DNA from 3 places in the Sphingomonas sp. GW821-FHT10F11 genome. Region 3 is predicted to be linked to each of the others. Evidence: predicted binding sites of a transcription regulator. Region 3 holds the regulator's gene; each other region holds the start of a gene.

Region 1 (7,331 bases), 690 kb from region 3:
CCTCGGTCGGCCGGCTGCTCGCGCGGGGCACGCCGCTCAGGGCCGAGATCGAGCGGGCAGGGGCTGACGACGACCTGCTCGTCTGGCGGTTCCGCGGCGTCGAGGCACTCGATCTCGCGAGCACCGTCGAGGGCGTGATCGGCGGCCCGACCGGCGACCGGCTCGCCGCGGCCGGCATCATGGCGGCGTTGATCGGTCCCGACGGCCGGATCCGCGCGGCGAATCGAGTCCTGCGCGCCCGGGCGATGGGGCATGAGGAAGGCGCGGTCGCCGGCCGCGATTTCGCGCGTTTCCTGATCACCGACAGCCATGGCCTGGTGCGGTTCGAGCGCGAGGGGTTGAGCGGCAGCCCCTTGCGCGTGCTGCAGGTGCCGTTCCTCGACGGCGACGACGCGCCGATGCTGGTGGTGATGCTCGACGAGGAAGGCGGCGCGAGCGAGCCGGCGATCGGCGCGAGCGCCAGCGCGCATGTGCGCAGCCTGGTCTCGCTGATGCCGTTCGGCATGGCGCTGGTCGATCGCGACGGCCGCTTCCTGCAGATGAACGACGCGTTCGCGCGCGCCGCGCAGGTCGATGCCGGATCGCCGCCGCTCTATCCGGGCGATCTGCTGGTCAAGGAGGACAAGGGCGTGGTCGCCGACGCGATCCGCCGCTTCGCCAACGGGGCGACTCATTCGACCGATCTCGCGGTGCGGCTGAAGGACCATCCCGACGAGCCGGTCGCGCTATCGATCGCCGGCGCTCGGGGCTTGGGCGATGCGGCGGTGCTGCTCAGCCTGAAGGATAACAGCGAGGAGACGCGGCTGAAGCGCGAAGTCGCGCAGGCGACCAAGATGCAGGCGGTCGGCCAGCTCGCCGGCGGCGTCGCGCACGACTTCAACAATATCCTGACCGCCATCATCGGCCATTGCGACCTGATGCTGATGCGTCATTCGCCCGGCGACAGCGATTATGACGACATCCAGCAGATTCGCGCCAATTCCAACCGCGCGGCGAGCCTGACGCGGCAATTGCTCGCTTTCTCGCGCCAGCAGACCCTGGTGCCGCAGGTGCTTCAGCTGCCCGATGTGATCTCCGAAGTGTCACAGCTGCTCAAGCGATTGCTCGGCGAGACGGTGACCCTGACGGTGAAGCATGGCCGCAACCTCGGCCCGGTGCGCGCCGATCCGGGGCAGCTCGAACAGGTCGTGGTCAATCTCGCGGTCAATGCGCGCGATGCGATGCTGGCGAAGGATCCCCGCGGCGGCGGCACGCTCTCGATCCAGACCATGGCGGTGACCGCAGTCGATGTTCGGCGCATGGGCTCCGACATCCTGCCGATCGCCGATTATATCGCGCTCGAAGTGGCCGATACCGGCGGCGGCATTCCGGTGGAGATATTGCCCAAGATCTTCGAACCCTTCTTCACCACCAAGGAAGTGGGCAAGGGCACCGGGCTCGGCCTGTCGACCGTCTATGGTATCGTCAAGCAATCGGGCGGCTATATCTTTGCCGACAATCGGGACCAGGGCGCGGTCTTCACCATCTACCTGCCCGTCCACACCGCGCCGCAGCCGGCCAAGGCGGCAACACCCGCCAAGAGCAGGGACAAGCCGACCGATCTCTGGGGCACCGGCACGATCCTGCTGGTCGAGGACGAGGACATGGTGCGCACGGTTGCCGAGCGGGCATTGGCGCGGCAGGGCTATACCGTGCTGACCGCGGAGAATGGCGAGGTCGCGCTCGACCTGCTGGCGCGCAACGAGCGGCCCGACCTGCTGATCTCCGACGTGGTGATGCCGGTGATGGACGGGCCGACCATGGTCCGCCAGGTCCGGTCGCGCTATCCCGACCTGCCGATCCTGTTCATGTCGGGCTATGCCGAGGAGCAATTGCGCAGGTCGATCGACCTCGACAATGTCTCCTTCTTGGCCAAACCCTTCTCGGTTCAACAGCTTGCCGAGGCCGCGCGGGACGTGCTGGCGGCGAAATGACTTGGCGGCGGGGCGCGGGGACGATTATGGAACGGCGATGAGCGGGCCGCAGAATATTCTGATCGTCGAAGACGAACCCCTGATCGCGATGATGCTGGAGGATTTCCTCGACGTCCTCGGCAAGACCATGGCCGGCACCGCCGACACGGTCGCCGACGCGCTGGCGCTGATCGAAGCGGGCGGGGTGGACGCCGCGATCCTCGACGTGAATCTGCGCGGCGGCGAGAAGAGCTGGGCGATCGCCGATGCGCTGACCGCGCGGGGCATTCCCTATATCTTCGCGACCGGGGGCTCGACCGACAGCCTGTCGGAAGCCTATCGCGACCGGCCGACTCTGCCCAAGCCCTTCACCATGGACGCGGTGTCCAAGGCGCTCGATTCGCTGGGTTAAGCGATCCGTTCCGGCACTGCCGCCGCATCCTCGACCAGCGACTGGGCGGGCGCAACCGCTTCCCAGGGGAACACGAACCAATCCTTGTTGAAGGTCCGGTCGATCGTGCGGGCGCGGTACTCGACCTGTTGCGCCGAGCTGACATTGTCGATCAAGGTGGCGAAGCGGATGCTGCCGGGCACGGCGCCGGCCGCGCTCAGCACCTCGCGCAGATGGCCGATGGTACGACCCGAATCGTTGATGTCGTCGAGGAACAGCAGCCGCTCGCCGGCCTGGGTACGGCGTGCCAGCCTGGCCAGCGGTTCGTCGGCGAAATCCTTCACCTGGCTCGAATAATCGACCGAGAGCATCGGCATGCCGGTCGCATGGCTGAGATAGACCGCGGGGGCGAGGCCGCCACGCCCGATGCCGATGATGAAATCGGGCTTCCAGTCGTCATCGGCCAGCAGCGCGGCGAGCGTGTGGACAGCGGCGACGAAGTCCTCGTGCGGGATATCGGTGAAGACGGTCATTGGCTTGCCTCCATATAGGCGTCGAGACTGGCCAGATGCGCCGCCACCGCATCGTCGGGCAGGAAGGAACCGAGGAACGAATTGCGCGCGAGCAGCGCCAGGTCCTCGCGGTCCAGCCCGCGCGCCGAGGCGGCCGCGCGATAATTGTCGGCGATATAGCCCCCGAAATAGGCCGGATCGTCGGAATTGATCGTGGCGCGGAGACCCACCCTGAGCATGCGGTCGATCGGATGATGGGCCATGTCGTCGACCACGCAGAGCTTCAGGTTGGACAGCGGGCAGACCGTCAGCGTCATGCCGGTACGGGCAAGGCGCGCGGTGAGCACCGGATCCTCCAGGCTGCGATTGCCATGGTCGAGCCGGTCGATGCCGAGCAGGTCGAGCGCCTGATAGACATAATCGGGCGGGCCTTCCTCGCCGGCATGCGCGACGAGGCGCAGGCCCCTGGCGCGGGCGGCGGCGAACACCCGGGCGAATTTCTCGGGCGGATGGCCGAGCTCGGACGAATCGAGCCCGACCGCGTCGATCCGGTCGAGCCAGGGCTCGGCCGCTTCGAGCGTGGCAAAGGCTGCCGCCTCGTCGAGATGGCGCAGGAAGGAGAGGATCAGCCTGGAGGTCATGCCGTGCCGGGCCTTCGCCTCGGCCATGCCGGCGAGCAGCCCCTCGATCACCGTGCCGAAGGCGATGCCGCGATCGGTATGGGTCTGGGGATCGAACATGATCTCGGCATGGACGACACCGTCGGCCGCGGCGCGATCGAAATAGGCCAATGCCAGGTCGTGGAAATCCTGCTGCGTCTGCAGCACGTTCGCGCCGGCATAATAGATGTCGAGGAAATCCTGCAGGTTGGAGAACGCGTAGGCGGCCCGCACCTCCTCGACGCTCGCAAACGGGATTGCGATACGGTTGCGCTCAGCCAGCGCGAACATCAGTTCGGGCTCGAGACTGCCCTCGATATGAAGGTGGAGCTCGGCCTTGGGCAGGCCGGCGATGAAATCATGGTCGGTCATGCTGCTTCATTGCCCGGGGCGGGCAGGGGGGCAAGCGCGGTTTTCGTCTCAGCCGCGGTATCCAGTGCCGGCAATGCGCAATGTGAAGTCGTCGCAGAGATAGGTTTCCTGGACCTGGCGATCAAAGCGATCATGCACGCCCCAGAAAGCCTCTTTGCTGTTCACTCGACTATATTCCGCTTTGATGTTTCTGAAACACATCATGCTGCCGATGAGGCCGCTGCCATATGGGCTATAATCGGAATATTGACAGAAGAGACAGCTCTTGATGCTGGTTCCAGCGGGAAGCTGGCGCGCGAGATCAAGCAACTCATCTTCAAAAAAACCGGTATTGCCGGAAGATAGCAGGCGAAGATCGGAGAAGGTCAGTGCCAATTTCAGCGATTCGTTGCTGATCCCGCCATGCGGTGCCGGCTTTCGAGCACCCAAATGGAGATCGACCTTCAGGTCAGCCACTGTGTCGATTCCCTCCACGAGGATCGGAAGCGGCATCGTCAGCGAGATATCGCACGCGCAGAGACTATTGGAGGCGGCGAATCCAAGCAGCGACGCGGCGGGAATCTCTGGATCCGGATCGAGACTATCGAATGATTCGCCGCGAAACGTCACACCGAGGACCGTCATGGTGAAAGCTTCACCGTCATTGGTGAAAACGGCCGGAAATGTGCCACGCTCATCGGCATAGGAGCCTTGATAGATAGCGAATGGGGCTTCCTCAGGATGTACACCGCCAGCCATGTCGTTCCATCGCGCCTGATTGCTGAGGAGGCGAGCCTATTCGGCGCACCCCGGTGGCGGCCTAGCACGGATTAGTCGCGATAGCGGAACGATGAATGCGCGTGCCCCACGCCTGCTTACAGGCTTGATGAACGGCGGAACAAAAAAAACTCGTTCCCCACTTGTTCCAAGAGAACAAACCATATACGGAGCTTCCAACACGCATTGAATGCACGATGTGATCAGTCTAGCGACGGAGGCTCCAGTGGCGGCATCTTTGAAGGTCATCGACAACAAAATGGCAGTCTCCAACGACAAGGCGAGTTCAGAGCGCGCCAAGGCACTCGACGCGGCGCTCGCACAGATCGACCGCGCTTTCGGCAAGGGCTCGGCCATGCGGCTGGGCTCGAAGGAAACCATGCAGGTCGAGGCGATCTCGACCGGTTCGCTCGGGCTCGACATTGCGCTCGGCGTGGGCGGCCTGCCGCGCGGCCGCGTGATCGAGATCTACGGGCCGGAAAGCTCGGGCAAGACGACGCTGGCGCTCCACGTCATCGCCGAAGCGCAGCGGGGCGGGGGCACCGCGGCGTTCGTCGATGCCGAGCATGCGCTCGACCCGGTCTATGCCAAGAAGCTCGGCGTCAACATCGACGAGCTGATCGTGTCGCAGCCCGACACCGGCGAGCAGGCGCTCGAGATCGTCGACACCCTGGTCCGTTCGAATGCGATCGACGTGCTGGTGGTCGATTCGGTCGCGGCTTTGGTGCCGCGGGCGGAAATCGAGGGCGAGATGGGCGACAGCCATGTCGGCCTTCAGGCCCGGCTGATGTCGCAGAGCCTGCGCAAGCTGACCGGCTCGATCAGCCGTTCGCGTTGCATGGTGATCTTCATCAACCAGCTGCGCATGAAGATCGGCGTGATGTACGGCAACCCGGAGACCACGACGGGCGGCAACGCGCTGAAATTCTACGCCTCGGTCCGTCTCGACATCCGCCGCACCGGCCAGATCAAGGACCGCGAGGAGATCATCGGCAACACCACCCGGGTGAAGGTCGTCAAGAACAAGGTCGCGCCGCCGTTCAAGCAGGTCGAATTCGACATCATGTACGGCCAGGGCATCTCGAAGATCGGCGAGATCCTCGACCTCGGCGTGAAGGCCGGGCTGGTCGAGAAATCGGGTGCATGGTTCAGCTACGACAGCGTCCGCATCGGCCAGGGCCGCGAGAATTCGAAGACCTTCCTCAAGGAAAATCCGGAAATGTCCGATCGCCTGGAAAAGGCGATCCGTGCCCGCACCGACAAGGTCGCCGAGGAGATGATGGCCGGTCCCGAACCCGAGGACGATGACGGCGATCTCTGAGACCCGACTTCACGCGGCGTTCCCCCGTCGCAAAACCCGGAAAGGCCCGCCCGCGTCGGCGGGCCTTTCATATTTCGGGGCCTGAGATTTCGGACTGGGGCGCGCCCCTTCGCCATGCTGGTTCGCCCGGGGGATGCGGGATAGAGCGGTTCCAGCGTGGCTTGATCGCGCTGGCGTGGAGACAAAAGCATGACGAGCGCGAACGACTGGTCGGGTTCGATCGGCGATGTCTGGGCGGAGGAATGGCCGCAGACCGATCGCTGCCTCGCCGGGCTGGCGGTGCATCTCAACGCGGCGATCCTCGACATGGCGGCCCCGGGCAGCGTAACGATCGTCGATATCGGCTGCGGCGCGGGCGCGACGAGCCTGGCGACCGCCACGGCACTGCCCGATCGGCCCGTGGTCGGGATCGATATCTCGCCCTCGCTGGTCGCGATCGCCACGGAACGCGCTGGCGGCCTGGGCAATCTCTCCTTCCGATGCGGCCCGGCAGAGGATCACCTCGCCGATCTTGCGCCGGTCGACCTCATCGTTTCGCGCCACGGCGTCATGTTCTTTCCCGATCCGGTCGCGGCCTTTTCGGCCTTGCGGTCCGGGACGGTGCCGGGGGCCGGCCTGGTCTTCTCCTGTTTCCGGCCGCCCGCGCTCAACCCATGGGCAACCGAACTCGTTTCCGCCGTCGCGGGGGAAATGCCGCCGCCTCCCACAGGCTATGTGCCAGGACCTTTCGCCTTTGCCGATCCCGATTTCGTGCGGGCTGTACTGGGCGCGGCGGGATGGTCGCGGATCGACGCCAGGCCGGTCGATTTCGCCTATCGTGCCGGGCAGGGGCCCGATCCGGTCGGCGCCGCGCTGCGCTTCCTGCAACGGATCGGCCCGGCCGCGGCGCTGCTGCGTCAGGCCCCCGTGGAAGAGCGCGCGGCAATGCTGGCGCGCGTCGAAGCGGTCATCGCGCGCCATCGTTCCGGCGATGCCGTGGATTTCCCCGCCGCGGCGTGGTTATGGTCGGCACACAACGACATATGAGAGAGGATCGCCCGTGACGATCATCGTCCACCATCTCGAAAATTCCCGTTCGCAGCGGGTCCTGTGGATGCTCGAGGAGCTCGGCATGCCCTATGAGGTCAAACGCTATGAGCGGAACAAACAGACCATGCTTGCCCCGCCCGAGCTGAAACAGGTTCATCCGCTCGGCAAATCGCCGGTGATCGAGGACAGCGACGACGGGAGGATCATCGTCGAGACCGGCGCGATCATCGAGTATCTGGTCGAGAAGGCCGATGGGCAGCTCGGCCCGCAGGCACACCGCGATTCGGTGCTCCGCTACCGCCAGTTCCTCCATTATGCGGAAGGGTCGATGATGCCGCC
Region 2 (7,331 bases), 100 kb from region 3:
TCAGGGCTCCGAGGAAGACCTGGTCGACCTCTCGGTGAAATTCGAGAACATCCCCAAGGGCAGCAGCTATACCATTTCCTCGGGAACGCCGCTGAACGGTCAGGTGCTCAGCCATGGCGACGCCAACACGATCGACAACAATTTCACCTATGCGTGGATTGATCTCAACATCCCGGCGAATTGGAGCACGCTCTTTACCTGCGCGGTTACGTTCGGGGGCGATTGGGCGGGTATTCCCGCGGGCCAGAAACCGAAGGTCACGATCCGCGCCGATCTCCTCCAGGGAGCCTCGCGGCGGCTCTACGACATCGCATTCGACGTGGCTCCGGATCGGCGCACCGGTCAGCCTCGCCTGGATCGCTATGGTATGAGGGTACGGGCGGTGACGGCTGGCTCGTTCGGTATCACCTGCCCTGACGTTGGGCCGTGACGCCACGCCCGGCCGATGGCGGCTTTCCGGTGGCTAAAAGGGCAACATCACCGGGATTCCCGGATCAGGTGTCGCGAGCAGCATGAACTGGTGGCCCGCAGGCCATGGGCACGCGACCGTCGTCGAAAAAAATGCGGGTAAAGGTCCGCGCCGCGCGGCGGGCCGCCGGAAAGAGGCATTGGGCGGTTTCGAGCAGGTCCGGGGGTTGCGCTCACGCGACAGGCGCAGATAAAATCGCTTCGCCACTCAATCATCTCGACGGGAAGCACCGATGCGCAGGCGCGATTTTCTGAACGCCGCCGGGGGCATCGCCGCGCTCGGTATCTTTCCGGCAAGAAGCGCGCTGGCCGAGCCGCAAGGCGCCGTGCCGACGAACGGGATCATGACCGTGCGCGGCTGGATCGATGCTGCCACGCTCGGCACGACTCTGATGCATGAACACGCGTTGGCGAACTTCCAGGGTTATGAATCCTGGAGCCGCGCACCCATCCCCTATGATCTGGATACGGTCACCGGCATCGTCCTGCCCCGAATGCGCCGCCTTGCCGATCAGGGAGTTCGGACCTTCGTGGACGCGACGGCCGCGTATCTCGGGCGAGACCCAGTCCTGTTGCGGCACTTGTCGGAGAAAAGCGGCCTGAACATCCTGACGGTCACGGGCAATTATGCGGCCTTCGACAACCGGTTCCTGCCGCCCTGGGTCCATGATCTCACGCCCGTGGAGCTTGCCGGGCGGTGGATCGACGAATGGCAGCATGGCATCGGCGGAACCGGGATCAGGCCTGGCTTCATCAAGCTCGGCTTCAACGAAGGCAAGCTCAGCGCCGTCGAGCAGAAGCTGATCCGCGCGGCGGCGATGGCGCACCGGAAGACCGGGCTCACCATCGGCGCGCACACGGGGCCCGCCGTTTCCGCGTTCGAACAGCTCGCGATTCTGGAGCAGGAAGGCGTGCATCCGTCAGCATGGATCTGGATCCACGCCCAGAACGAAAAGGACCGGGGCCGCCATGTCGAGGCGGCGCGGCGCGGCGCCTGGGTCGAGTTCGACGGGATCGATCGCGATTCCCTGCCGCTCCATGTCGAGCTGGTCGGCGCGATGAAACAGGCGGGGTTGCTGGACCATGTGCTGATTTCACAGGATGCCGGCTGGTACGACGTCGCCAAGCCGGATGGAGGAACCCCGCGAAGCTATGAAATCCTCATCGCGGATTTTGTCCCGGCATTGAAAGCGAAGGGCTTCACGGCCGCCGATATACACCTGTTGCTGGTCACCAATCCGGCCGCCGCATTGACGGTGCGGCTGCGCCTGGGCGGGGCCGGGGGTTAAGGGGTAATTGCACGTCATCGTCACCCGGATCGTGGTCAAACAGTGGGAGCTTGTTCTATCTCTTCGTCACGCCCGCTGTGGCGCGGGTCTCGGGGTCAAGTAAACCGGCACTGCACTTGGCACCATAAGTAGGATGAGCTGATGGCGGGACACGGACAGTTGATGGACCTTCTCGCTGCGACTGCTCGCAGAAAGCTGGCGGCGGCGCAGGCGCGGCGTGGCTCCGCGGTGTCAGACGAGAAACCCAAGGACGCCATCCTCGAGGCGATCTCGATCATCGGAAACGATGTGATCCCGGAAGGTTTCCGGTTCCTGAAGAGCGGCCCGAAGTTCAAGAAGGAAAGCGGCGACCTTACTTTCGAAATCATTTTCCAGTCCGATCGCCACAATATCGCGGGCGTTCGCGCTGCCGTCTGGATCCACGCCGCGGTGTACTCGCGGCGATTAAAGGCCTGGCGTGAGGAGCAAACGCAACCTGTCCTTCATCGCAAGGGCGCCTTCGCCGGCCATGTCGTGGGGGCGCAAATCGGCAACCTGACGCCGCGTCTCGATTGGAGGGAGTGGGATTTCGCGGACAAGGCCAGCCGCACGAGGATTGCGCAGGATGCCGCTAACGCAATCCGGGAGATCATCTTCCCCTTCTTCGCAGCGTTCGAGCGGGCCGAAACGGTCTTGCCCCTGGTGAACCATATGGTCATTGGGCAGCCGTCGCTCGTGGAATATCTTCTCGTCGTCGCGGGGCCTGACGCGGCGAGCGAGGCGGGCGCTTCGTACCTGGCTGCCCATCCCCTTATCAAGCGTCGATTCGAGAGGGCGTTTCTAGAATTGTCGCAGAAAAATGTAGTGAGTCCTCAGGGCGATCTTGCCCGCGATCTTGCAGCTCTGTCAGTTGCGACCGACTTGCGATTTTCTGAATAACGGAGCGCTAATTAGTAAACTGTCACCGTAATTCCCACCGTAATTCCGAATTTTTTTGAGGAAATGTCGATGAAACAGGCGGCGGCGGAATGCATTTATTGTAGTTTGCGACGTAAAATGTCCAAGGAGCATTTGATTGCCGACTGGGTCAGTCGTTTGGTTCCGCATGGCGATGCGTACGAGGCAGCTTCAGCTTCTCTTGAGGATGCGTTTAGCGAACACGGACCTGCCGCCCTTCCCATAACAGAATTTCAAGGATCGCTTGGCCAGCGAAAGATTAGAACGGTATGTGAAGTCTGTAACAATGGTTGGATGAGTGCACTTCAAGGAGTAGCCAAGCCACTGTTAACGCCTCTGATCCAAGGTGATTGGTCTCACCTTGATGCCAATATTTTTCGCGATATTGCTGCTTGGTCTACGATGACTACTATTAATATTGATGCAGCGACTCCCGATGGAAAACCTGGGATAACGCCGGAAGAACGCCATAGTTTCTTCGCGACCCGTAAGCCACCAGATAACTGGAAAATTTGGATCGGACGGGCTACTGGAGGAGATACCATCGGCGAGTATCATCGGACATTCAGTCTAATGCCGGCGTCATCCAATGTTAACCCGAGCGGGGATTATAACGCGCAAATTATGACTATTAAGCTGAATAAGCTTATATTGCATTGTCTTAGTTGCCCTCCAGGTACCCTGGATGTAGACGAATTGCAATATGCCAAAATATTCGGCGTTATTCCTATTTTTCCGGAATGGCCCGGGGCGGAACAAATTTGGCGCGACGCGCCAATACTTAATCATGAGCAGGTCGATTTATTGGCGAATGATCTTGCGTTCAGGATTAAAAGTGGGAACTTCTGACAATTGGCTTTATCTTCATCCAAGAGGTTGTGTGGTGAGGTATTAATCGGTGGTCTTAGAGCGTGGCTCCTTCACCCCAGCGTCACAAAACTATCCATCACCCGCTTCCGACCAGCGCTCTCGAAATCGATCTCAAGCTTGTTTCCCTCGATCTCCGCGATCGATCCGTACCCAAACTTCTGGTGAAACACCCGCATCCCCACGGACAGATCATCGCGCCCCTTGTTCCCGATACTCACCGCGCTCGCCCGCGCCTCAACCACCCGCGACGGCTCCCGCGTGAAGGTCCGGCTGGTGAACCCACCCCCATTGGGCGCCACCCCCGCCGCGCGCTGCCACCCCGGTCCACGCCCCGTCCCCCGCGCCACGTCCGCGAAGGGATCGGCGCGTTCGGACCAGTTGGCGCGCCACAGGCTTTCGCCGCCGCTCATCGAATTTTCCTGCTCGATATGCGCATCGGGTAGTTCGTTCACGAAGCGGCTCGGGATGCTCGACGTCCATTGGCCGTAAATGCGGCGATTGGCAGCGTGGAGGATGATCGCGCGGCGCCGGGCGCGGGTGATCGCGACATAGGCGAGGCGGCGTTCCTCCTCCAGTGAGGCGATGCCGCCCTCGTCGAGCGAGCGCTGCGAGGGGAACAGGCCTTCCTCCCAGCCGACCAGGAACACGGTGTCGTATTCCAGGCCCTTGGCGGCGTGGATCGTCATGATCGTCACCCGCGCTTCGCCCGCCTGCGCCTCGTTATCCATCACCAGGCTGACATGCTCGAGGAAGGCGCCGAGATTCTCATACTCCTCCATCGCGCGGACGAGTTCGGTGAGGTTCTCCAGCCGGCCCGCGGCCTCGGCCGATTTCTCGGCCTGCCACATGCCGGTATAGCCGCTCTCGTCGAGGATCTGGCGGGCAAGCTCGGGATGCGGAATGTCGCCCGCCATGCCGCGCCAGCGCGCCATGTCGCCGACCAGATTGCCGAGCGCGCGGCGCGCGGCGCCGGTCAGCTCGTCGGTGTCGAGGATGCGCGCGGCGGCGACGGTCAACGGCACGCCCTCGGCACGGGCGAGCTGGTGGACCTTCTGCACCGCCTTGTCGCCAAGGCCGCGCTTCGGCGTGTTGACGATGCGTTCGAAGGCAAGGTCGTCCGCCGGCTGCGCGACGACGCGCAGATAGGCGATGGCGTCACGGATCTCGAGCCGTTCGTAGAAGCGCTGCCCGCCGAGGATCTTGTGCGGCAGGCCGATGGTGATGAAGCGTTCCTCGAACTCGCGCGTCTGGTGCTGCGCGCGGACCAGGATGGCGATATCGTCGAGGCTCTTGCCCGCCCGCTGGCAGCTCTCGATCTCTTCGCCGACGCGGCGCGCTTCCTCCGGGCCGTCCCACACGCCGAGCACCTTGACCTTCTCGCCCTCGCGCGCATCGGTCCACAGCGACTTGCCGAGCCGCCCGCTGTTATTGGCGATCACGCCCGAGGCCGCGGCGAGGATGTGCGGGGTGGATCGGTAATTCTGCTCGAGCCGGATCACCTTTGCGCCGGGGAAGTCCTTCTCGAACTTCAGGATATTCTCCACCTGCGCGCCGCGCCACGAATAGATCGACTGGTCGTCGTCGCCGACGCAGCACAGATTCTTGCTCTCCTGCGCGAGCAGGCGCAGCCAGAGATACTGGACGCTGTTGGTGTCCTGATATTCGTCGACCATGATATATTTGAAGCGGCGCTGGTAATCGGCGAGCACGCTGCGGTCGCGCTTCAGGATGGTCAGCATGTGCAGCAGCAGGTCGCCGAAATCGCAGGCATTGAGCGCCTTCAGCCGGGCCTGATATTGCGCATACATCTCGCGCCCGCGGCCATTGGCGTAGAGCTCGCTCTCGCCGGCATCCACATCGGAAGGCGTGAGGCCCTTGTTCTTCCACTGATCGATGAAGCCGGCGAGCTGGCGCGCGGGCCAGCGCTTCTCGTCGAGATCGGCGGCGAGGATGAGCTGCTTCAGCACGCGCAGCTGATCGTCGGTGTCGAGGATGGTGAAATTGCTCTGCAGCCCGACCAGCTCGGCATGGCGGCGCAGCATCTTCGCGGCGATCGCATGGAAGGTGCCGAGCCACGGCATGCCCTCCACCACATCGCCGACCAGCCGGCCGACCCGCTCGCGCATCTCGCGCGCGGCCTTGTTGGTGAAGGTGACCGACAGGATCTCGGACGGCCAGGCTTTCTTGGTGAACAGTAGATGCGCAAGGCGCGCGGTAAGCGCGGCCGTCTTGCCCGTGCCGGCGCCGGCAAGGACGAGCACCGGGCCCTCGGTGGTGAGCACGGCCTCACGCTGCGGGGCGTTGAGGCCGGCCAGATAGGGCGGGTCGCCAGAAGGATTTGGGGGGGAAGGCGCGGGAAGACTCATCGGTGAACAGGTAGGGAACGCGGCGGTTTGGGGCAAGCGTGCTTAGCTCCCTCTCCCAGCGGGAGAGGGGAAGGAGGAGCGCGGCGACGGGAGGGTGAGGGCGACTGGATAGTGAGGCTCGAACTCACCCTCACCCTTCCGCCGCCTCCGGCGGCTCCCTCCCTCTCCCGCTGGGAGAGGGATTCCGAGATAGGGTCAGGGCGCCCCGCCCCATTGTCATCAACCTGTCACATAAGCGCGCAAAGCGGTTCACCATGGCAACGATCGTTTCAGCGCTCCCCGAGTCGGTCGAGCGCCCGTCCAGCGGGCCCCGGCTCGACCACGCGATGCACCCTGCCGGGCGCTGGCTGTTCCTCGCGGTGCTGCTCGGCGGCCTTGCCTATGCCGGGTTCAGCATCTTCACCGATACCGCGCAGGTCGGCGAGCAGATGGCGACGGGCGTGTTCCTGTTCCTCGGCCTCGCGCTGCTGATCGCGCTCGGCTTCGAGTTCGTGAACGGCTTTCACGACACCGCCAATGCCGTCGCGACGGTGATCTACACCAACTCCATGCCCGCCCATGTCGCAGTGGTATGGTCGGGTTTCTTCAATTTCCTCGGCGTGATGTTCTCCAGCGGGGCGGTGGCCTATTCGATCATCACGCTGTTGCCGGTCGATCTCATCCTGCATGTCGGCAGCAATGCCGGCTTCGCGATGATCTTCGCGCTGCTGCTCGCGGCGGTGATCTGGAACCTCGCGACCTGGTATGTCGGGCTGCCCAATTCCTCCAGCCACGCGCTGATCGGGTCGATCCTGGGCGTCGGGTTCGCCAACCAGCTGCTGTCGGCGAGCAAGGGCGGCACCTCGGGCGTCGACTGGAGCCAGGCGTACAAGATCCTGACCGGCCTGTGGATGGCGCCGCTGATCGGCTTCTTCGCGGCGATGGCGCTGCTGTTCGTGATGCGGATGGTGCTGCGCAATCCCAAGCTGTACCGCGAGCCGGAGGCCAATGCGCCGCCACCCCGGGGCATCCGCGCGCTGCTGATCGCGACCTGCACCGCCGTCTCCTTCGCGCATGGCGGCAATGACGGGCAGAAGGGCATGGGCCTGATCATGCTCATCCTGATCGGCTGCGCGCCGACGGCCTATGCGCTCAACCGCACCATGCCCGAAAGCGCGACGCCGGCGTTCGTGGCCAGCGCGACCAGCGCGGCCTCGGCATTCAGCGCCCATTCCGCGGGCGCCGCCAGCAACGATGTCGGCGTGGCGCGCGATACCCTGACCCGGGCGCTCCAGACCAAGCAGGCGGCGAGCCCGCAGGTCTATGCCGCGGTCGACACGCTGTCGCGCGACGTGAGCCAGCGGATCAGCGGCTTCGGGTCGCTCGACAAGGTGCCCGCCGCGGCGACGCCGAACCTGCGCAA
Region 3 (7,331 bases):
ATGTCGTCGCCGCCGGTCTGGAAGGAGCGCAGCGAATCACCGGTGAGCGCCGTGACCGACAGAGGCGATTTCAGCACCGTCTCGGGGCGCCGCTCCGCCGTCACCACGATGTCGTTCAGCCCGGCGTCCGCCGACTCCTGCGCCGCCGGCGTGGCGGCCTCCTGGGCGAAGGCTCCGGTCGAACAAAGCAGCGCGCTGATAGCGGCGCCGAACAGGAGCGAAGATTTGGCAACGGTCGATCTGGACACGGGGAACCCCTTTTAATCTGAACTGGGCGCGCGGCTTTTCCCGAACCGAGACGAACGTCACGGTCCCTCGAATCGTTATCGATTTCGCTGGACGAGCCCCACTGACGGGGCCCCTAAGCGCGGAATAAGTCCGTGGAATGACAAGATCATTTCGATGGCGGAACGACAAGATTGATTCAACCTTGGCGCAATCCGTGCGAGCGCGGCGCCGCCGGAAATCCGGCGCTCTTTCTCATTGTGACCGTAAATGTTGGCCGCTCGGCTCGCGCGTTACAGCGGAAAACCTCGTCTGTTTTCGTGTTTTTTCGACAGAATGCGCCGATTTTTTCCGCTGTTATCCGTAACAGGGAAAACGCGGCCTAACATGCTGGAAACAGATCGAAAAATCGAGCCGAAAATCCAACATAACAGCGGAAGAAAAAATAAAGCCGCTGAAACAGCGATAAATCCGAGTCGTTGTTGGAATCCTCAATCCAGCTTGCGGCCGGCGATCCACACCTGCTCCAGGCTGTGTGTGTTGCGGATATCGGCCAGCGGATTGGCACCAAGCACCAGCAGGTCGGCCTGCCGACCGGGCCTGAGCGTGCCGACCATGTCGTCGATCCGCATCACCTTGGCCGCACCGCCGGTCGCGGCGACGATCACCTTCATCGGCGTCAGGCCCGCCTCGACCATCATCTGCATTTCGAGATGCTCGAAATAGCCCTGCCAGCGGCCGGTGGGCGCGCCCGTATCGGTGCCCATCGCGATCTGCACGCCGGCGTCGGACAGCAGCTTGAGGTTGCGCTTGGCCTGCTCCAGCGCCGGCTTGATCGCCTGCGCACTGGCGCTCGCCTTCACCTTCGCCTGCGCTTCCGGATCGAGCAGGGCGGCGAGCGGCGCGCGATAGGCCGCTTCCCGGGTGAAGAAGGGATCGGTCGTGAAATCGGGGGTGGATTCATAGACGAACACGGAAAGGTCGCGCGTCAGCGTCGGGATATAACCCACGCCGTTCGCCTTGATCGCGGCGATCAGTGCCGGGTCGGCATCGCGGTCGCGGATGCTGTGGGCGAGGATGTCGGCGCCCGCATCGACCACGCCCTTCGTCTCGTCGGCGGTGAACATATGGACGGCGATGCGCAGCTTCTCGAGATGCGCCTGGTCGATCATCGCACCATAAACGGCCGGGGTGCGGATCGGCGCGTCCGGCGGCCCTTCCAGCCGGATCTTGATGATGTCCACGCCGCGCGCGGCATTGGCCGCCACAGTGGCGCGACCTTCTTCGGGGGTCTTGGCGTTGAGCACCGGGCCTGAGACGTAGAGCCGCGCCATGCCGGGCCCGAACGGCGCGGTGCGCAGTTCGTCGCGCAGCTTCACCGTCTCCACCCCGTCATCGCCCAGGCTGTAGACGGTGGTGACGCCGTAGCGGGCATAAAGCGCGAGCTGGTCGACCAGCTGGGTACGTGCCGGGACCGCCGATTTGGCGTCGAAGAACAGATGACCGTGCGCGTTGACGATGCCGGGCATGATCGTCTTGCCGGTCACCTCGATGCGCGTCGCGCCGGCCGGAATCGCGGTGCGCCCCTTCGCGCCGACCGCGGCGATCTTGCCGTCGGTCACCACCACGACGCCATCGATGATCGGCGCCCTGCCAGTGCCGTCGATCACCCGCGCGCCGGTGAAGGCGATCGTCTCCCCCTGGACGGGCGCGATCGCCAACAGCGACAATGCCCAGAGACCAAGCCAGCTCAGCAACCGCATGCTCTTGCCCTTTTCCAGCGAAAGCCGGAGCATAGCATCGCGACCGCGCTTGGATAGCGCGGGTTCAGTCGTCTCCACCGCCGAGCCGGCGCTTGCGTTCCAGGATGCGCACCGCGCCGAAGATCACGAAGAGCACGACGGGGATCAGCGCCACCACCTGGAAGGAGCGCGTCGCGGCATAGGCCAGCACGTCGTTCAGCACCGGCCCCGGCTGAAGCGCGGCAAAGGCGGCCTCGCCCCCCGCCCGTTCCAGCTTGGCCTTGTCGTAGATCGCGCCGAGCTTCGGCAGCACCAGCTGGATCGCCATCGCGCCGGCAAAGCCGACCAGCCCGATCGTCCAGGGCCCGCCGCGCGGATAGCGATGCGACACCGCCGCCAGCATGGTCGGCCACATGAAGGCAACGCCCACCGCCCACACCGTCGCCGCGACCAGGGCCGTCACCGGCGACGAGGCCACGCTCAGCAGATACAGGCCCAACGCCGCCGGCACCGTGCACAGCCACAACAGCCCCATGTCGGAAACGCGGTGCGACAGGACGCCGGCGAAATGCCGCATCACGAACATGATCGCCGAGACATAGACGAGCAGCAATATGCCCTTCATGCCCACCGTATGGGTCAGCGCGACATCGACCCAGGATCCCGGCGCCAGCTCGGCCGACGCCGTCAGGAACATGATCGCGAAGAAGATCCAGAAGGTCGGCCGCTTGAACGGCACCGCGATCATCTCGCCGAAACCGACACCCAGCGCCGCGCTTTCGGTCTTCGGGAATTTCTGGGTGAGCGTCCACAGGCCGAAGGCGATGCCCGGCATCATGATCAGCGCGATGTCCCAGCGCCAGTCGAGCCCGATCTGCCCCACGCCGATGCTCGCCAGCCCGCCGACCACGATACCGGCCGGCCACCAGGCGTGCAGCACGTTGAGCCGGTGGGTCTTGTCAGCCGGATAGAGCGCCGCGGTCATCGGGTTGATCGAGGCCTCGGTGCAGCCCCAGCCTACCCCGGTCAGCGCCATGCCGAGGGTGACGAGCGTCCCGATGCCTGCCCCGCTGCCCATGCTCGGCGCCAGCACCATCAGCAACGATCCGCCGACAAAGCTGCACGCCGCCAGCAGCAGCACGCGCTTCGCCCCGATCACGTCGAGGAACGGGCTCAGCACCAGCAGCGAAAAGGCGAAGCCGCTGAACGCGGCGCCGAGCGCACCGCCGATCATCCTGCCCGAATTGGCCGGGTCGATCGGATCGAACACTGCCTGGCGGATCGCATCCGACGCGGCCGTGCGCATCGAAAAGGCGACCGCTGCGGTGAACAGCGCCAGCACGCAAATCCAGAACAGGGCAGTACGATTATAGGCGTCAGGCGCCGGTGCTTCCGTCATACATCTTCCCCCGTGACATGGCCCGTGGCCATGCGAAGCACCCTGCCGACTTGGTTGCGGCCGATCTGCTACCGAAGCGATTGCTATAACACTCGTTTCGAAGATGGTAGCGGTAACTGACGTGCCTGCCGTCTCGACCCCCGGCGCCCCGCCGGATAGGGAGGCCGGATGATCTCCGTCACCGAAGCCCAGGCCCGCCTGTTCGCGCTCGCCCCTCCGATCGAAGCGGAGACGGTGCCGTTGCGCGACGCCGCAGGCCGCTGGGCCGCCCGGGACGTGGTCGCGGCGCGGACCCAGCCCGCCAGCGACCTCTCGGCGATGGACGGCTATGCCATCAGCTTCGCCGACCTGCCCGGCCCCTTCGCCCTGGTCGGCGAGAGCGCCGCCGGCCGGCCCTTTACCGGCAGCATCGGTGCGATGGAGACGGCGCGTATCTTCACCGGCGCCGCCATGCCCGCCGGCGCCGATACCGTGCTTGTCCAGGAAGAGGCACGGCAGGAGGGCGGCCTGATCCTGCTCGCCGGCGAAGGACCCGCCGTCAGGGGCAGGAACGTCCGTCGCAAGGGCCTGGACTTCTCCAGCGGCGACTTGCTCATCCCCCAAGGCACGCGGCTCACCCCGGCGCGGATCGCCGTGGCGGCGACTGGCGGGCATGGCGCCCTCCCCGTCACCCGCCGTCTGCGCGTCGCCATCGTCGCGACCGGCGACGAGCTGGTCGCACCCGGCGCCGCGCTGACCGAAGCGACGCTGCCCGAATCCAACGGCGCGATGCTTGCCGCCCTGCTCGCCGACCTGCCGGTCAAGGTGATCGATCTCGGCATCCTGCCCGACCGGCTCGAGACCATCACCACGGCCTTCGCTTCGGTCGATGCCGACATCCTCGTCACCACCGGCGGCGCCTCGGTCGGCGATCACGACCTGGTCCGCCCCGCGCTCGAGGCAGCCGGCGGCAGCATCGACTTCTGGCGGATCGCACTCCGCCCGGGCAAGCCGATGATGGCGGGCCGGCTGGGCGCCGCGGTGGTGCTCGGCCTGCCGGGCAACCCGGTCTCGGCCTTCGTTACTGCCTTCCTCTTCCTCCGCCCGCTGATCGCAACCATGGCCGGGGCGCTCGATCCGCTGCCTCGCGCTGCCACCGCGATCCTCGGCGAAGACCTGCCGGCGAACGATCACCGCCAGGACTATCTCCGCGCCACGACCCGTAACGGCCATGTCTTCGCGGCACACACGCAGGACAGCTCGATGCTCCTGACCCTCGCGCGCGCCGACTGCCTGATCGTCCGAGCGCCCCACGCCCCGGCGCTCGGCGCGGGAGAAGTGGTGGAAATCCTTCCATTCGCTTGACACGGCGGCGGAACATTGCATAAACGTTCCCAGTCTGTTCCGACGGAGGAATTGGGATGCTTACCCGCAAGCAGCACGAGCTGATCTGCTTCATTAACGACCGGCTCGAGGCGAGCGGCGTTTCGCCCTCGTTCGAGGAAATGAAGGAGGCGCTCGACCTCAAGTCCAAATCGGGTGTGCACCGCCTGATCAGCGCGCTGGAGGAACGCAAGTTCATCCGCCGCCTGCCCAACCGCGCCCGCGCGCTCGAGGTGCTGCGCATGCCGGAGCGGCCCGAGGCAGTGCGCAAGGGCGCTGCTGCGGTCGCCGCACCGACCGGCAATGTGAAGAAAATCCCCGAGCCCGCGAACGACGTGATCGAGATCCCGCTGCACGGCCGAATCGCGGCCGGTGTGCCGATCGAGGCGTTCGAGGGGCAGTCGATGCTCGCGGTGCCCGCCGCGCTACTCGGCGGCGGCGAGCATTATGCGCTCGAAGTCTCGGGTGACTCGATGGTCGATGCCGGTATTCTCGACGGCGACTATGCGCTGATCCGGCGCGCCGACACCGCGCGCGACGGGGAGATCGTCGTGGCGCTGATCGAGGAGAGCGAGGCGACGCTCAAATATTTCCGCCGGGAGGGCGCGATGATCCGCCTCGATCCGGCGAACCGCGCGTACGATCCCCAGCGTTATTCTCCCGATCAGGTGCGCGTGCAGGGTAAGCTCGCCGGCCTGCTCCGCCGCTACGTCTGACCGCTACCGGCGCCGCCACCCGCCAGGGGTGGCGGTCGCCCGGCTGGAGCACGGTGACGACATGGCCGGTGCGCAACGTCACCGCGACCCCGCCGGTCCTGGCCAGCATGTCGCGGTCGAGCTTTAGCCAGCGCGGGCGGCATCCGCCCGGTAGCCAGCGCTCGCTGACGACGATATCGGCGGTGGCGCAGGCTGCGATCAGTTCGTCCGCAGGCACGAGATAGGCGCTCCGCGTCGCGAGGATCCGCCAGGTCCGCTCGCCCGTTCTCTGCTCGACCAGGCAAAGATCGCGGCTGCACCGGGCCTCTGGCTGGTCGGACAGGAACAAGGGTTCGCCGTCCACCCCGCTATTCTCCGCGAGCATGTCCGATGTGTAATCGCCGACCCGTTCGCGCAACAGCGCCAGCCCACCGCGTGCCGTGCGGATCGCGACATGCCGCCCGTCGCCGGTGACGAGCAGATCGGGCGTCGGCGTCGACAGTGCCCAGGCCGCCCCCATCGCAAACGGTACCGCGCCGAGCCGTCGCCAGCGCGTCCGCCACAAGGCGACCCATAGCCCACCGAACGCCATCAGCCCAAACGCACCGCCCGGCATCGCCGGCAGTGCCGCGACCGATCCGGGGATGCTCGCGGTGGCATGCGCGATCCACAACAACAGATCGAGCGACCGCGCCGTCAGCCACCACAAGGGCGCACCGATCCCGGCCAGGTCGAACAACAGCGCCAGCGCCTCGAGCGGCATCACGATGAACGTGGTCAGTGGGATCGCCACGATATTGGCGACCGCGCCATAGATGCCCGCCTTGTGGAAGTGGAACAAAGCGATCGGGATCAGCGACAGTTCGACGACTACGCCGGTCAGCAGCAGCGACAGCAGAGTCCGCCCCAGCTTCTGCCACCATCGCTGTTCGCGCGGCGCAAACCACGCCTTCACCTGCGGATGTTCGTGCAGCGCGACGATCGCCGCAACCGCCGCGAAAGAGAGCTGGAAGCTCGGCCCGGCCAGCGCTTCGGGGAAGAGCAACAGCACGATGAAGGCGCCGGCTGCCACCAGCCGCAGGGTGATCGCCTCCCGCCCCATCGCCATCGCGATCAGCACCAGCAAGGCCGCGACGCAAGACCGGATCGTCGGCACCTCGGCGCCGGTCAGCCAGGTATAGCCGATCGCCGCCACCGCACCCGCTCCTGCAGCGATGAGCGGCAAGCGGAAGCGCAGCGCCAGCCAGGGGCTGAGCGCAAGCAGCCGCAACACCAGCAGCATCACCGCGCCGACCACCGCGGTGATGTGCAGTCCGCTGACCGACAGGAGATGCGCGAGCCCCGATCGCCGCATCGCCTCGGCATCCTCTTCGGAGATGCCGCCCTGATCTCCGGTGGCGAGCGCCGCCGCGATCGCTCCGCCACCGCCCGGCGCGCTCGCCTGGATGTGTTTCGACAGCCGTTCGCGCAGGCCAGCGCCACTCGACACGCCCGGGCTGACGATGGTGACCGGCCCGAATCCGCGTCCGGTGGCGCCGATCCCGTCGAACCACGCCACGCGGGCATAGTCGTACGCCCCGGGTACCGCCGGCTGAGGCGGCGGCATCAGCCGGGCGCCGAGCCGGATCGTCGCGCCCCGCGACAGCCCCGCCGGCACATCCGCCTCGGCCAGGTTGACGCGGACATGTTGCGGCAGGGTCGGCAGCGGCCGCGTATCCCTGCGTCCCGGACGCGCAGGCACCGCTACCACTCGAACCGGCGCCAGCCGCAGCCGTACCAGATCGCGCGACGGCAGCGGTTCGACCCGCTCCACGCGCGCTTCAAAGGTTGCGATCACGGGCCTGGCCAGCACCTGCCCGTCCGAACTCTCCGCCCGCCACCAGATCAACGCCAGTCCCGCTGCGGCGA

What was found. Region 3 encodes LexA, which represses DNA repair genes until DNA is damaged. Its sites were predicted from a motif close to GTTCCNCNCTTGTTCT; they were not measured.
Region 1: a site for LexA is predicted at 4,777-4,792, ahead of recA (recombinase RecA). Genes of this name have one in related genera too.
Region 2: a site for LexA is predicted at 5,933-5,948, ahead of AC1RT8_RS04685 (ATP-dependent helicase). Genes of this name have one in related genera too.

The regions. Positions count from the first base shown of each region.
Region 1 covers NZ_JBXASH010000001.1:368,979-376,309, forward strand. The annotation lists gene AC1RT8_RS01720 (hybrid sensor histidine kinase/response regulator) at 1-1,973, shown strand, start outside; gene AC1RT8_RS01725 (response regulator) at 2,011-2,364, shown strand; gene AC1RT8_RS01730 (phosphoribosyltransferase) at 2,361-2,876, opposite strand; gene AC1RT8_RS01735 (adenosine deaminase) at 2,873-3,886, opposite strand; gene AC1RT8_RS01740 (DUF6304 family protein) at 3,935-4,624, opposite strand; gene recA (recombinase RecA) at 4,869-5,963, shown strand; gene AC1RT8_RS01750 (class I SAM-dependent methyltransferase) at 6,153-6,989, shown strand; gene AC1RT8_RS01755 (glutathione S-transferase family protein) at 7,003-7,331, shown strand, end outside.
Region 2 covers NZ_JBXASH010000001.1:957,600-964,930, reverse strand. The annotation lists gene AC1RT8_RS04705 (hypothetical protein) at 1-430, shown strand, start outside; gene AC1RT8_RS04700 (phosphotriesterase family protein) at 702-1,757, shown strand; gene AC1RT8_RS04695 (DUF4304 domain-containing protein) at 1,899-2,675, shown strand; gene AC1RT8_RS04690 (hypothetical protein) at 2,745-3,542, shown strand; gene AC1RT8_RS04685 (ATP-dependent helicase) at 3,614-5,929, opposite strand; gene AC1RT8_RS04680 (inorganic phosphate transporter) at 6,184-7,331, shown strand, end outside.
Region 3 covers NZ_JBXASH010000001.1:1,062,284-1,069,614, forward strand. The annotation lists gene AC1RT8_RS05235 (TonB-dependent receptor) at 1-248, opposite strand, end outside; gene AC1RT8_RS05240 (amidohydrolase family protein) at 717-2,021, opposite strand; gene AC1RT8_RS05245 (MFS transporter) at 2,053-3,366, opposite strand; gene AC1RT8_RS05250 (molybdopterin molybdotransferase MoeA) at 3,535-4,710, shown strand; gene lexA (transcriptional repressor LexA) at 4,767-5,444, shown strand; partial or broken gene AC1RT8_RS05260 (ComEC/Rec2 family competence protein) at 5,389-7,331, opposite strand, start outside.